Regions from separate parts of the Virgibacillus sp. DJP39 genome, predicted to be linked through region 1. Evidence: riboswitches for the same ligand, from Rfam matches in the RefSeq annotation. Region 1 holds a riboswitch; the other holds the start of a gene.
What was found. A riboswitch is a leader RNA that binds a small molecule or an ion and turns the genes downstream of it on or off. The one in region 1 is predicted to bind S-adenosylmethionine.
Positions count from the first base shown of each region.

Region 2: another riboswitch for S-adenosylmethionine. It lies ahead of ACOI1D_RS10420 (LLM class flavin-dependent oxidoreductase); the one in region 1 lies ahead of ACOI1D_RS19560 (aminotransferase class I/II-fold pyridoxal phosphate-dependent enzyme).

Region 1 is NZ_JBMERP010000103.1:1,234-9,139, forward strand. It holds gene ACOI1D_RS19540 (S1C family serine protease) at 1-184, opposite strand, end outside; gene ACOI1D_RS19545 (response regulator transcription factor) at 493-1,179, shown strand; gene ACOI1D_RS19550 (sensor histidine kinase) at 1,179-2,510, shown strand; gene typA (translational GTPase TypA) at 2,586-4,418, shown strand; gene ACOI1D_RS19560 (aminotransferase class I/II-fold pyridoxal phosphate-dependent enzyme) at 4,472-6,229, opposite strand; SAM riboswitch class I at 6,336-6,452, opposite strand; gene ACOI1D_RS19565 (hypothetical protein) at 6,823-7,083, shown strand; gene ACOI1D_RS19570 (hypothetical protein) at 7,311-7,628, shown strand; partial or broken gene ACOI1D_RS19575 (PQQ-dependent sugar dehydrogenase) at 7,738-7,906, shown strand, end outside.
Region 2 is NZ_JBMERP010000026.1:9,256-17,161, forward strand. It holds gene ACOI1D_RS10385 (S1 domain-containing RNA-binding protein) at 1-382, shown strand, start outside; gene ACOI1D_RS10390 (GNAT family N-acetyltransferase) at 501-998, opposite strand; gene ACOI1D_RS10395 (DUF1648 domain-containing protein) at 1,000-2,106, opposite strand; gene ACOI1D_RS10400 (GntR family transcriptional regulator) at 2,103-2,501, opposite strand; gene ACOI1D_RS10405 (hypothetical protein) at 2,685-2,846, opposite strand; gene ACOI1D_RS10410 (hypothetical protein) at 2,968-3,240, opposite strand; gene ACOI1D_RS10415 (PadR family transcriptional regulator) at 3,595-3,927, opposite strand; SAM riboswitch class I at 4,060-4,166, shown strand; gene ACOI1D_RS10420 (LLM class flavin-dependent oxidoreductase) at 4,268-5,320, shown strand; gene ACOI1D_RS10425 (ATP-grasp domain-containing protein) at 5,362-6,306, shown strand; gene ACOI1D_RS10430 (alpha/beta hydrolase) at 6,346-7,278, opposite strand; gene mnmH (tRNA 2-selenouridine(34) synthase MnmH) at 7,498-7,906, shown strand, end outside.

The DNA of each region.
Region 1 (7,906 bases):
CAAATAATACACCGAATCCAGATCTCTTTGTTTTGGATTCTTTCTTACTAGGCTGAGACGGCTTAGTTAAACCAGGATCAGCTTCCCTTTTTTGAAACTTAGTCTGCGGCTCATCATCCTGTAAGTTAATATCATCTATCTGATTATCATCATAATTACCATCTAAATTATCATCACGTTCCATAACCAATCATCCTTTCTATTATTCGACAGGTGCCTGGCACATTTACCAGTTATTGCCAAATCGTTCTTATAAATACGTCTATTAGTAAATAGCATTTGTGTCCGCTATTCCTATACTCTATATTCTACTAGCGTACTTTGGCATGATTTTGGTAAAAATGTGGAAAGAGTATGTAATTAATCAGTTTAGTTGTATAGTTTTCCTTTCCAGTGGAACAAGTTTGAACTTTAAGTATTTCATATCATTATGCACAAACTCGAACTTATGTAAAAATATATATAAGATAAGGAAATAAGGAGGGTTTAATGATGAATTACCATATAGGTGTTGTAGAAGACGATACAAACATCCAAAATATTGTGTCCGCTTATTTAAAGAAAGAGGGTTTTACAATAAGTATACTGGGATCTGCAGAGGAAGCCTGGCAATTATGGGAAACACAACCTCCTGATATGTGGGTTTTAGATATTATGCTTCCTGGAATGGACGGATATGACTTTTGTAAAAAAATCAGAAATGTGAGCGATGTTCCTATTATCATTATTTCTGCTAAGGATGAAGAAATTGATAAAATCCTTGGTATTGAACTTGGTGGGGACGATTATTTAACGAAACCATTTAGTCCCCGTGAGTTGGTTGCACGTGTGAAACGTTTATTTAAACGTTCAAATCCGCCCACACAGAGTGCTGATCAGGAGAGTGAAAAAATCAGGATAGATAATCTTGTCATCCAGAAAAATGATCGGCGTTTATTTTGGGAATCGGAAGAAGTTGAAATTACAACAAAGGAATACGAAATGCTGCTATTGTTTGCAGAAAACGTGAACCGTGCATTCTCAAGGGAAGAGTTACTGGTGAAAATATGGGGCGACGATTATTTCGGAAGTGACCGTGCTGTAGATGATCTGGTCAAACGAATCCGTAAAAAGATGAGTGACATTCAACTAGAGACAGTCTGGGGATATGGGTACCGATTGCGGAGTGAAGAGGAATAATGAAACTCCACTTTCAATTAAATATTGCATTCACTACACTACTTTTGGTTATCATGTCTGTTACAGGATTTGTCATTTATTCACTGATCCTCGATCTTCTAATTCAGGATGAGAAAGCGGAATTAAATCAAAAAGGTGAACTTCTGGTTCAAATACTTAACCAGGAAAATCTGCAGCCAAGCGTTGAACATATCAGTGGTTTCTTACAGGATCAAAATCTCCAATTAATGCTATACGACCGGTCCCAAAATAAGGTTCTAGATTCAACAATGCCGAAACAGGTTGTTGATGAACTTTTGCTCGATAATGATTTTTCAAATATGGGAAAAGAATTGTGGGGTTTAGGGAATAATAAGTATGTAACATCCAGAATTCTTATGTATCCTGAAAGCACAGGTCTTGAACTCATCCTTTTGACACCATTAAATGAACTGCAGGCAGTACAGCAGGACTTTATTAAAAAGCTGTTCATTGTCTTTATAATAGGAGCAATCGCTGCGGTTATTATAAGTTATATTTTCACGAACAAGTTAGTAACTCCACTAACACGCTTGAAATGGCAACTTAAAAAAATCGAAAAACGGGAATTTGATAAGCTCGAGCCAATTAATGCTACCGGTGAGATTAAGGAAGTTGAAAAAAGTGTCTTTGAAATGGCAGATGAATTACAACGTTATATGAAGTCCCAACAACAATTTTTTCAAAATGCAAGTCATGAATTAAAGACACCTTTAATGACCATCCAAGGATATGCTGAAGGAATACGTGATGGTGTTTTTGATAAGGAAGAAAAGGGAAAAGGTTTAGAAGTGATGGTTACCGAGGTGCACAGACTTAAGAAAATAATTAATGAAATGATCCTCCTTGCGAAACTTGATAGTGATCAATCCTCCTATCAGCCTGGAAATGTTAATTTAAAGGAAATTGTCGATCAAGTATTAGACAGAGCATTGCCCATAACGAACGAAAAAGAAATCCGGATTTTACACGAAGTGGATGAAACACTGGATGTGCATGTTGACCCTGAAAAACTATTGCGTGCCTTGTTGAATATAACGTTTAACGGAATCCGCCATGCGAACTCTAAGGTAGTAATAAATGTCAGGCAAATTAACCGCATGATTACAATTAGTATTGAAGATGATGGGGAAGGTATAGACAAAGAGCTAATGCCTCAAATTTTCCATCGTTTTATTAAAGGTAATAAAGGAGAGACGGGACTTGGTCTTGCAATTGCACGTGCAATTGTACAACAATCAGGCGGAAATATTACGGTTGGTACCTCAGAACTTGGTGGTGCTAAATTTATCGTAGCGTTCTCAGAAAAATAAAATTTTGAAATAGTGACAAAGTGTGATACAATATTATAGTTTGAGTTATCTGTAACGGAAGAGGAGCGTACTAATATGCAATTAAGAGAAGATATTCGGAATATCGCGATCATCGCCCACGTTGACCATGGTAAAACTACACTTGTGGATCAATTATTAAAATACTCGGGTACATTTCGTGAAAATGAACAAGTGGAAGAACGAGCTATGGATTCAAATGATATTGAGCGTGAACGCGGAATTACGATTCTCGCTAAAAACACAGCGATTAAATATAATGATATAGCGATCAATATTTTAGATACACCAGGACATGCTGATTTTGGCGGAGAAGTGGAACGTATCATGAAAATGGTTGACGGTGTTTTGTTAGTCGTTGATGCATATGAAGGGTGTATGCCACAAACACGATTTGTTTTAAAGAAAGCATTAGAACAAAAACTTACTCCAGTAGTAGTGTTAAATAAAATTGACCGTCCAGGAGCGCGTCCAAGTGAAGTAATTGATGAAGTGCTTGACTTATTCATCGAACTTGGAGCTGATGATGAGCAGTTGGAATTCCCTGTTGTTTATGCATCCGCGTTAAATGGTACATCAAGTGATCAACCTGATAAACAAGAAGAAACAATGGACCCTGTTTTCAAGACGATTTTAGAAAATATTCCAGCACCAGCTGATACGTCAGTAGACCCTTTGCAATTCCAGGTAGCGTTACTTGATTACAATGATTACGTTGGAAGAATCGGTGTAGGCCGTGTATTCCGTGGAACAATGAAGGTAGGACAGCAAGTTGTTTTAATGAAGGAAGATGGGACACAGAAAGCATCCCGTATTTCTAAATTATTCGGTTTCATTGGCCTGAAGCGTATCGAAATTGAAGAAGCAAAGGCAGGAGATATTGTTGCAGTTGCAGGGCTTGAGGATCTAAACGTTGGGGAAACAATTTGCCCACCGGATCATCCGGAAGCTCTACCATTCCTTCGCATTGATGAGCCAACTTTACAAATGACTTTCCTTGTAAACAACAGCCCATTTGCAGGAAAAGAAGGTAAGTATTTAACATCAAGAAGAATAGAAGAGCGTTTATTAAAGCAACTTGAAACAGATGTTAGTCTGCGTGTTGATCCAACAGAATCACCAGACGCATGGGTTGTTTCAGGTCGTGGAGAACTGCACCTATCTATTTTAATTGAAAATATGCGTCGTGAAGGCTATGAGTTACAGCTTTCTAAGCCACAGGTAATCATCAGAGAAATTGATGGTCAAAAATGTGAACCAGTAGAGCGTGTACAGGTTGATGTTCCTGAGGAATACACTGGTGGTGTAATGGAATCACTTGGTGCACGTAAAGGTGAAATGGTTGATATGATAAACCATGGTAATGGTCAGGTTCGTATTGAATTTAAAGTTCCTTCACGCGGATTAATTGGTTATGCTACCGAATTCATGTCTCAAACACGTGGTTATGGAATTCTAAACCATACGTTTGATAAGTATGAACCAATCATCAAAGGTCAAGTTGGTGGTAGAACGAAAGGTGTTCTAGTTGGACTTGACACTGGAAAAGCATCCACATACGGTATCATGCAATTGGAAGACCGTGGTGTAATCTTTGTTGAACCAGGTACAGAACTATATGCTGGTATGATTGTTGGCGAGCATAATCGTGACAATGACTTAACAGTTAATATAACAAAAGAAAAGCATTTGACAAACGTTCGTTCAGCAAATAAAGACCAAACGTCTACGATTCGAAAAACAAGAACAATGTCGTTAGAGGAAGCAATTGAGTACCTTAATGACGATGAATATTGTGAAGTAACACCTGAATCAATTCGTTTACGTAAAAAAATCCTGAACAAAAGTGAACGTGAAAGAGCTTCAAAGAAATCAACTTCTATAGGATAAATAAAAACAGTGAGAGCTAATTAATTTAAGCTCTCACTGTTTTTTTGGTTCATTTACACTTCAACAGGTGTATTGGCAGGATTGTTCCCTCGTACACGGATAGCTTCCTGATAAGGATTTTTGTTTGAAACGAGAGTAATTCCAGCTGCACCAGCTTGGTCTGTAAGATGATCATCGGCTAATGGATTTTCAACCCACAGAATTCTACCCTGTTTGTTGATGAGCTGTTCAATTGTTGTTGGCAAAACCTTACCGTTTAACCATACTGCATCAACGCCATAAGGGACTTCGTCAAGCTGTTTATAGGATTCCTGACCAAGGATTTTTTCTTCTGATTCGCTAATCGCTACAAGATGGAAACCGAGATTTTTAAGTTGTTCAGCACTACTGTAGTGACTACTTGACGAATCATCAAGGCCAAATACTGCTATTACTTTTTTGCTTACTGCCCCATTGTCCCGTTTAAAAGGAGAGCCTACTAACCATTTAATGGCGTCGTCTGTAGAGGAACTGATTGTTTCAGCTGAATTTGTTGCTTTAGCTATGGCTTGATCCAAATCTGCTAAAATGTCTTCAGTGGATTCAATTCCGATAGATAAACGAACCAGTTCCTCTGTAACACCGCTTTGTTTTAAACCCTCTTCACTTAGCTGTTGATGGGTTGTTGAAGCTGGATGAATAATAAGCGATTTTGCGTCGCCAACATTCGCAACATGCGACCAGAGTGTCACACTGTCAATCAGCTTTTTGCCTGCCTCAAGACCACCTTTAACCCCAAAGGTTATTACGGATCCAAATCCATTGTTAAAATATTTTTTTGCCAAACTGTGAGATGGATGGTCTTTAAGTCCAGGATAATTCACCCACTCGACTGCTGGATGTTTCTCTAGGTATGCAGCGACTTCCTTTGTATTCTTATTGTGACGTTCAATACGTAAATGTAATGTTTCTAAGCCTTGTAAAAGTAAAAATGCACTGTGTGGACTTAAGGCCGCGCCAATATCACGGAGAAGTTGAACCCGTAATTTAATTGCGAATGCTGCCGGGCCTACGTCAATATAACGGAGTCCATTATAGCTTTCATCGGGTTCAGTAAATCCAGGGAACTTTTCATTATCAAAATTAAAACGGCCCCCATCAACAACAACACCGCCAATCGTTGTACCATGACCACCAATCCATTTGGTTGCAGAATGTACCACGATGTCAGCACCGAAAGTGAGTGGTTTTGTAACATATGGAGTTGCAAATGTATTATCAATAATTAATGGGATGCCATGCTCATGGGCGATTGCTGCGACGGTTTCAACATCGAAAACATTAAGACTTGGGTTCGTAATAATCTCTCCAAAAACAGCTTTTGTTTTATCAGTCAGTGCTGCACGGATTTCTTCTGGATCGGTAGCATTAACGAATTTAACATCTATTCCATAGCGTGGTAACGTATTCGCAAACAGACTGTATGTCCCGCCATATAAATTACTATCTGCAACAATCTCATCACCTGCACCAGCCACGTTTAAAATTGCAAGTGTAATTGCGGCCATACCAGAAGATGTTGCGACAGCAGCAACACCATCTTCAAGCAAAGCTATTCGTTGCTCAAAAACATCTACTGTAGGATTTCCAATGCGAGTATAGATATTTCCGGGTTCTGCAAGACCAAATAAGTTTTGTGCATGTTCTGTATCGCGAAATAAATAGGAAGTTGTTTGATAGATAGGGACAGCTCGTGAACCTGTTGTTGGGTCAGGTTGCTGACCTCCGTGAAGCAGTACTGTTTCCGGGTTGTGAAGATTGAAATTTGACATTAATAATTCCTCCTTTAGTGGTAGGCTATTAATGGTCTGGGAGTATAAAAAGGAGGGAAAATAAAAAACCACCTTCCTAAGAAGAGGGCGTTTGTAACCGGTCCTCCCCTTATCTTCCAGATCATTATTGACCTGTAGGATTTAGCACCTTTCACAGCTAAAGTATAGCCAGATGGTTGCTGGGCTTCACAGGGCCTATTCCCTCCGCCGCTCTTGATAAGAGTTATTTGAATTTAACGATAATTATATATCCAATAGTTACTTCCGTCAACCATTAATTTATAAAAAATTGTTGTAGGTTATAAAAATCTATAGACCTTGTCCTAGCCTAACTTCGGGATATACACTATCACTCCGAGTAAGATGTGTTATCTACTCAACCATGGATACAAAAAATAATAATTCATTTTTTCAGAGTTATCTATGAATTATTGGATTTATGGTAAAATAAATATAAATTTAGTACAGAATCTAATTTTGAGAAGGCTTTCATTGCTGTGTTTACCATTTTTTCAGCCCCTTACTTTTTAACCGCAATTCTCGTAGGGATAACTGTATTAAGTTAATGTACTATATTTAAGGGGTAATGAAATTTGGATATATTTTTGTTGGTTATGATTGTTTTTTTCAGCTCTGTAGCTTTTTATTCAATACATCTATTCCTGCCAAAAAAGAAGAAACTTAAATATGTTATTTGTTCGGTTTTTATCTTATTTAGCATTTGTGCTTGGTTATATGTCTGGTTTGGAAAAGGATGGGTGGCATCTGCAGTATACGGAACCACATCATTAATCCTTGGGGTGATTTTGTCCACTATTGCCTTAACTTTTGATTTATATGATAAAAAGAAATAGTGAAATCCATAGATTATTATCAATAATTCCTTCTACATGAGGCCAACGGAATAAAGATTTCATAAGCCAAACTGGAAGGTTATTACTTAATCCAGCTAAACAGTTTTATTTTTCTATAAGGTATATGAATAAATCAGAGCTTGTATGTAAAAAGCATTAGTGAATAAGAGTCAGAGACTTTTTAGTGATTTTGTTCGTCAGATATACCAAGAAAGGATAGGGTTATCATGAGAAAAATATTAGCACTTGCGTCTATGGTAATTCTTCTGTTCGTTATGAGTTGTGTTAACGACAATGAAGCAAACTTTCAAGGGGAAATTATTGAAATGAAAGAAGAAAGTATCCTTGTAGCAAATAGTGAAGTAGACCCAGAAGCAAGCTATCCAACTTATGATATTTTGGTGGATAACAAAACTGAAATCAGTGGAGAGGTTGCAATTTTTTCAGAGTTGAAGTCAGGCCAAAAAGTAAAAATTTGGGTTGTAGATGTTGGACCTAATAATCAAATTGATAACAAAGTAGCGGATAAAATCATTGTTCAGTGAAGATATATCCAAGCAAAAAAGCGGACACCAGGAACGTTATTTTATGGGATTTGAAGCTTATACAAAACAACGTTAAACTATAGCAAACAAAACTAAGTTGGGAGAGATAATGTTGAAAACTTTCTTTGCAGCATTCTGTTTACTTTTTTTACTAGTTGGTTGTTCAGAAGAAACAGTTGATAAACAAACTCCACCCAACAGTAATGCGGAATTCAGCGTTATTGCAAAAAATTTAAATGAACCGTGGGAAATACAACTTATAAACGAAACGTTCTATA
Region 2 (7,906 bases), on a different contig from region 1:
GGTAGAAGGCAAAGTAACAGGTATCACCAATTTTGGAGCGTTTGTAGAATTACCTGGAGGTTCAACAGGTCTTGTTCATATTAGCGAGGTCGCAGACAGTTATGTAAAAGATGTTAACGACCACCTTAAAGTAGGAGATCTGATTGAAGTTAAGGTGATTAGTGAAAAAGAAGGAAAAATTGCCTTATCCATCAAGCAAACTGTCGATCGACCACAACGCCAAACGAGGAACAAAGACAATAGATCTAAGGGTAACTTCAAACCAAAAGAAAACTTTGAAGATAAAATAAGTAACTTTTTGAAGTCTAGTGAAGAAACTCAGTACTCTCTTAAACGTAGTACAGAGACAAAACGAGGCGGCAGAGGTGGAAGACGCGGATAAACCCGTTCCTTCTAGTAGATAAGGCAGGCCATTACATAATGGCCTGCCTTATCTTTTCGCTATATTCAGTTCGTTCGTTTAAAGCTTTTATAAGATCACCCATAGGAGTTGGATTTATTTAAACCCCAACAACTTCACTACGCCGCTCCATCTGCACAACGTCACGCCAGACACCATCCAGTTTCCCAATTCTTTCCTGAGTCCCCATTTTACGAAAACCCAGCTTCTCATGTAATGCCATGCTATTTTTATTTTCCGGGAAAATCCCAGAGGTTAACGTCCAAAATCCATTTTCCTCACTTGTTTTAATCAATGCTTCAAGAAGTCTACTGCCTAGCCCTTGACCTACGCTTTCAATCCGCAAATATATACTCACCTCCGCTACACCTGCATAAGCGGCACGAGATGAAGCAGGAGTCAATGCTGCCCAACCGACCACTCGATCCCCTTCACGTGCAACCAGCCTGCAAGATGAAATATGATCACGGTCCCACTCTTCCCATGTAGGAACTTTTGTCTCAAAGGTTGCATTTTTTGTATCTATTCCTTCTTGAAATATCGCAAGCACTTGTGTTGCGTCACTTTTGCGCATCGTATCCATTAATAGTGTCTTCATATTAAGCTCCTAACAATAGTGGTATTCCAATAGCACCAGCAATGATGATTAGAATTATTATCCATGATAACGGGTGTGCCCAGTTATTTGTCCAACCGACTCCAAAACGTTTCTCTAAAAAGATAGAGGGATCATTTCTATTATAGTAAAATACCCCTAGCTTCCAATACTGATCATCATCTCTATCAATCACTTTGCCATTTTGTCCCGTACTTGTTTTCAGGCGACTGCCACCCTGCCCTGTTGTAATTGAGAGCACAATTGCCCATACAGTTAATCCAATTGTCAATACAAGTGGGGCAATAACCAGTACCTGTTGATTTATTGTGAAAATAAAAGAAAATTGGATAATAGTAAACAAGATTGTCGTAGCAATTCCGGTACTTATTATATATGCGGACCATCTGCGCCTAAAAATAACATTTTTACGCATGGATTCTTCCGGTTGCTCGGCATTCACTTGTTGCTTTGCTTTAGAAATCATGGTGTTTAAAAAGATAAACAATAGCGTTAAATAGATCTGCATAATTGGCATGACCAATAACGTACGATATGATTTAGTTGAGTAGTTGGTCACATCTCCACTAAAGTTATATTGCATCGGGATTTTCTCAGGTATTCGTTCATAAAATCGAAACGTGATAAAAATTGATGCAAATGCAATAATAAAAGATAAGACAAACCAAAAATTCGAGTACGTAAGCTTTTGATCACGAAATTGAGTATTTACTACAAGCCTTTGCGACTTTTTTTCTGACCAGTTCTGACTCTTCTTCAACACCTTCATCTCACGATGGAACTTAAGGTAAATTAAAAAGCTTGCCACAATAAATACGGCAATTACTAGTGAAAAAAGAATGCTCATCGTTTCCTCATTTTCAATCGAGGAGCCCAGGACAAGAAATATAATTGCTACGACTGCACTCAATATACCCGTCAAAAAAGCATATTGTTTCCGCATCTTTTTTAAGCCTGTGCTGTTATAGACATCTTCTGGAATTGACACACCAAAGCTTTCTGTCTTTCTGGTCCAATATGGAATAAACATCAGGGATATAAAGACCGGAACCAAAATTATCAAAAGTAAAAAAATCATCATTGCATTCATTCCTCGCCACCTTCTTCCTCTTGAAATTCACGATACAATCCCTTACACAGTTGTATAAATTCCTTCTCACTTATATCCCGGCATACGGATTCTGCTATTAACGGATGCAGTATATGTTTAAGCTGTTTTATATGATCACTATCCGCTTTAGGCACACCATCAGGATGAACAACAACACCCTTTTGACGATGGATTAAGATAAATCCTTCCTGTTTCAACTGCTGATATGCCTTGTTTACTGTATGAAGATTTATTCCAATATCTGCAGCAAGTGAACGCACGGACGGCAATCCCTCACCTGGCAGAATTTCTTTTCTTGCTATACCTGCTATTATCTGGTTTTTTAACTGCGTATAAATGGGTTCTGTTGCTTCTAAATCAAGATTGATATACACATTGAACCACCTCATTCTTTTTTTGCACATCTGTTATATAAACAGTATAACAGATAGCACAAAAAACGAGAAGAAAATAGTTTAATAAACTGTTAAATTTTCCAGCTTTTCTTCCACTTTTTGTTCCCTGACAACAATCCTATACACCCCATTAAAAGTAATCCAACCCTTGTATATGTAAATTTAAAACGGTATCGAAGAAATAATATTGCGTAAAATCCTGATAAAAAATACGAGATATGAAACACCTATGCTTCCATGAAAAAAACTCAGTTCTGCCAGTACACCAAGCGCTATACAAATTATTAGAAAGAACCAATCACTCTTATTAGTTTGAACATCCATTCCTACCCCACCTTATATTGTTATTCTATATACTTAGTAGTTCTATGTATACAAACAAAAAAATATATTTAACAGACTAGAGGGATTTGAGATTTCATTACAAGGACTAAATAGCCCCCGTTTATACTGAAGCCTTTCTTCCCCATTGGTAGCCAATCCAGCTTACCGGGTAAAGAAACCCAGTTGTTATGACGCATGCAGCTATAAACGGCACACTCAGAAGAGGTTGAAACCATTCAAGTGGAATAAGCTTAAAAATAGTTAAATACATCAATACTAAATTAGGCACAATTGATATTACAAAGGTTTTCCTTAACAACTTATGCCCTCCATGACCAAATTCCCTACCAATCTCATAGCCAATTAAGCTCCAGAAAAGGATATAGGCAAACATTATGATGGAAGGCATCGCGGTAAGCCTTAACCATATTAAATCAATCCATTTCCATTTAAAAACATTATAGCTTAACGTTAATAAACTACCACCTATAAAAAAGCCAATATTGACTAGAATAAATAGCCACTGTGTCCTTTTTGGAGTAGCAGTTGCTTCTTCTTTCCAAACTTCCGCAATTTCACGTGGTGATCCTGTCTTGAGACAATTTTCTCGTACTTGTGTCCCTCTTCTACCGACTCTTCCTGTAATAGCTCGTAAACGTGCATCTCATAGTCTGCCAGTATTTTCTGTTTATCGGGGTGATGGCCAATCTCTTATCTAATTCCTGGAAAAATTGCTGATTCACTAAACTCATGATTCATTTCTCCCAATTAAATTATTCATTACCTGTACATAACGATGCCATTCGCTCGTTTTCTCATCTAAAATCTTTTTTCCTTCTGTTGTAATTCGGTAATATTTACGCGCAGGCCCCTTTTCCTGATTTTCCCAATAAAACTCAATATACTCTTGTTTTTCAAGCTTGTGCAGTGCTGGGTAAAGTGTACCCTCTTTCACCTGGAAATGGTGATCACTTCTTCTATCCATTTCCTTCACCAATTCATACCCGTACATATCCCGATCATTCAACAGCTGGAGTATAAGAAGAGATGTACTTCCTTTTACTAATTCGCGATTAAACATATTTTATCACCACCTACCTAGTATTATGAGGTATATATAAGTTTACTATATAAAAATCACATAATTTTGTAAAGTGAAACAAGGTAATTGATTTATTTCCTAGTTATCTGGTATGATTACTTTAATTGAATATTCTTATGAAGAGCGGTGGAGGGAATGGCCCTATGAAACCCAGCAACCCTTTGATCTTTTCAAAAAGGTGCTAATTCCAGCAGAGCGATTGCTCTGAGAGATAAGAGAAGCTAGTCACAAAACTTCTTCTTACCGAAGAGGTTTTTTTAGATAGTAAAGAAATTAATAACTGCACAAGCCATTTTAAAAAAACAGGGGGATAAACAGCATGAAATATGGTTTTTGGTTACCTATATTTGGGGGATGGCTACGAAACGTAGACGATGAAAATATGCCTCCAACTTTTGAATATGCTAAACAAGTCGTACAATCTGCGGAAAAATGGGGATATGATACTACATTAATTGCTGAATTATATTTAAATGATATAAAAGGAATTGAACATGATTCGATAGAAGCTTGGTCAACTGCTGCTGCACTTGCTGCTGTTACCGATAAAATTGAGATTATGGCTGCAGTTAGACCCGTTTTTCACAACCCTGCTGTCACAGCTAAAATGGCTGCAAATATCGACCATATTTCTAATGGCCGCTTTACTTTAAACGTTGTTTCAGGCTGGTGGGAAGAAGAAGCACGGCAATACAACGGAGACTTCACAGAGCATGATGAACGCTACAAACGAACAGAGGAATTTTTAGATGTATTAAAAGGTATGTGGACAGAAAAACAATTCAACTATAAAGGTAAGTTCTATGAGGTTTCAAATGCCCACTTGGAACCAAAGCCTGTACAACGACCAAACCCGATTTTATATGCAGGTGGCGAAAGTGAGCGTGGAAAACAAGTAATTGTGGATGCGTGTGATGCCTATGTAATGCATGGCGGAACGGTTGAAGAGATCAAAACCAAAGTGGAAAACATGAAAGCACTACGAGCAGAAACTGGTAAAGAACCCCTACAATCATTTGGTCTAGCTGCATATATCATTTGCCGCGATACCGAAGAAGAAGTCGTGGAAGAGTGGAAGAGAATTACCGATATGAAAGAAACAAGTGGTTACTCTGGATATGAGGATTTCGTTGGTAAATCACAGCTTGAACAACAAGTTAAACTGAACGATTACTCGGTCTCTAACAGAGGATTACGTCCCAATTTAATCGGTACACCTGAGCAAATTGCGGACCGCATTATTGAGTTTGAAAATATTGGTGTAGATCTTTTACTTCTACAGTTCTCACCTCAATTAGAAGAAATGGAAAGATTCTCAAAACAAGTAATGCCTTTGGTTGAAGAAAAGCGGAAGCTCCTTGGTCAGGGGTGACTTTAAAGAAAGCTTGCATGATAAAATAGGAGGTACTAAACATGAGTGAAAAAATTTATGTAATCCATGAAAATAATGAATGGACAGCACATTTAATAAAGCGATTGGAAGAATTAAACCTTCCTTATGAAGAGTGGCATTTAGATAAAGGCACTGTTGATTTATCTAAAGTTCCACCTGAAGGAGTCTTTTACAGCCGGATGAGCGCTTCTTCCCATACACGCGGCAATAGATTTGCACCTGAGCTCACAGAAGCCGTACTATCATGGCTTGAACGCCATGGACGTACAGTAGTTAACGGCAGTCGTGCACTCCGCCTTGAGGTAAGTAAAGTAAACCAATATACAGCACTAGATATTGCTGGTGTTAAAACACCGAAAACAATTGCGGCTGTTGGGAAAGATGAGATTATCCAGGCTGCAAAAGATTTAGATCTTCCATCTTTTATAACAAAGCATAACCGCGCTGGAAAAGGACTTGGCGTACAGCTTTTCCACTCAATTGAGGCATTAGAGGAATATCTTGATGGCCCATCATTTGACCCATCAATTGATGGAATAACACTTATCCAGGAATACATCCAAGCGCCAGAGCCTTATATAACCCGATGTGAATTTGTTGGAGGGAAATTTGTTTACGCTGTTCAAGTGGATACATCAGAAGGATTTGAACTATGCCCTGCAGATGCATGCAAAATTGACGATTTGTTTTGTCCAGTTGGTGAAGAAGTTCCTGAGAAACCAAAATTCCAGGTGATTAATAACTTCCAGGACCCTATCATACAAAAATATGAAGAATTCCTTCATAATAATGACATAAAAGTAGCTGGCATCGAATTCATTTATAACGAAAACGGTGAGATCTTCACCTATGATGTGAATACAAATACAAATTACAACTCTGATGCAGAAGCACAGGCTGATAAATATGGCATGCTAGAATTGGCAAAATATCTTGGCAGTCAACTAAGTGTTCTAAAACAGTAAACCAATATTCTATCCCCCCAGTTGTATAGGGGGGGGGTTTTATATATGTGATATGAAATCTATTCCTTGTTCTATATAAAGGTTAAAATCATCAGGATATTCATGACTTAGATCTTTAATAACTTTAAATGAATATGCGATATTATTGGTCGCTAAGATTTCAACGAACCTTTTGGTACAGTCCAAACTATCGTTGTCTTGGTCACCACAAAGAACATAAACCTTAATACCCTTAAGGTGATGTATCAGTTCCTCATATTCATCAATTTCAGGTAACCACGGAGCCATAAATATTAAACCATCTACTGCCTCAACTTTTTTCGTGAGAATCGCTTTTAGTGCCACTCTACATCCAGCGGAAAACCCCCCGATTATTAGCGAACTCTGATTACTTTTCATGTGCCCTTCTTGTTCAACGTGTACCTTTAATTCATTGGCTCCTATGTCTACGTCATCCCAGACATATGCATTCGAGAATTCTATTTGAGAAGATTGCGGTAAAACTAGCTTATTACCAATAGAAGGCCAATACTCTTCAGTGATTTCGATATTTTCTTGATCACCATGGATCGCAACTATCACTAAATCACTTGAAGTCCTTTTGCTATTGATAACTTTTAGTTCGGGTTTAGCTAAAGTTTTAGCGAGTACTTCCCTTTCCTTACAAATGTTCACCAGTTCATCAAATTCATCATATTTACGTAGCGATATTAAATCTTCATCAGCCATTAAGTAGTCATACTCGTACCAGTAGCCATTTTCAATTATTGCTTCCCGCATTAGATTCAAAGCTTCAACTTCAAGGCCTGAGGCACTGGCAAGAGAATATCGAAAATTAAACAACTGTGCTGTATTCCCACAAACTTTTGTAGCGTTATCTGTAATATACTTGTAAGCTGTAAGACTGCCCTCTTTTTCATATATATCTAATGTTTGATTCAGTAAACCTGCATACGACATTTTGCTCATCAGAACGCCTCCTTTTCTTTTATTATAGAAAACTATAGACAATAACTATAGCATAATCCTAATGTTGATCATCATCCTGTGATAAAATTAATATATAACTTAATAAAATATACAGTTACAAAAATTAAACTCCCTTGGATAATCGGATTATAAGCAATGCAGCTATTGGCAATACTGGGCTTGTTGTGTCGACGATGAGGACTTAAAAAAGGAGTACTGATGATGGTTCAAGATATTAAACTAGAAAGATTATTTGAATTGAAAAATAAAGAAACACATACAATGATTGATGTTCGTTCACCTAAAGAGTTCAATGAGGCCACTATACCGGGCAGTATTAATATCCCGATTTTTGACAACGATGAACGTGCCGAAGTTGGTACCATTTATAAACAAGTGGGATCTAATGCTGCAAAAGAGCGAGGGCTAGAAATCTTTTCAGCAAAGCTTCCAGAATTCATCAAAGCATTTCGTAGTATACAAACGTCTAAGACCGTCTTTTGCTGGCGAGGTGGAATGAGAAGTAAAACGGCTGCAACAGTGCTGGATTTAATGGGTGATCACGCCTTTCGCTTGAGTGGAGGAATAAGGTCCTACCGTCAGTGGGTTGTTAAAACGTTAGAAAATTATC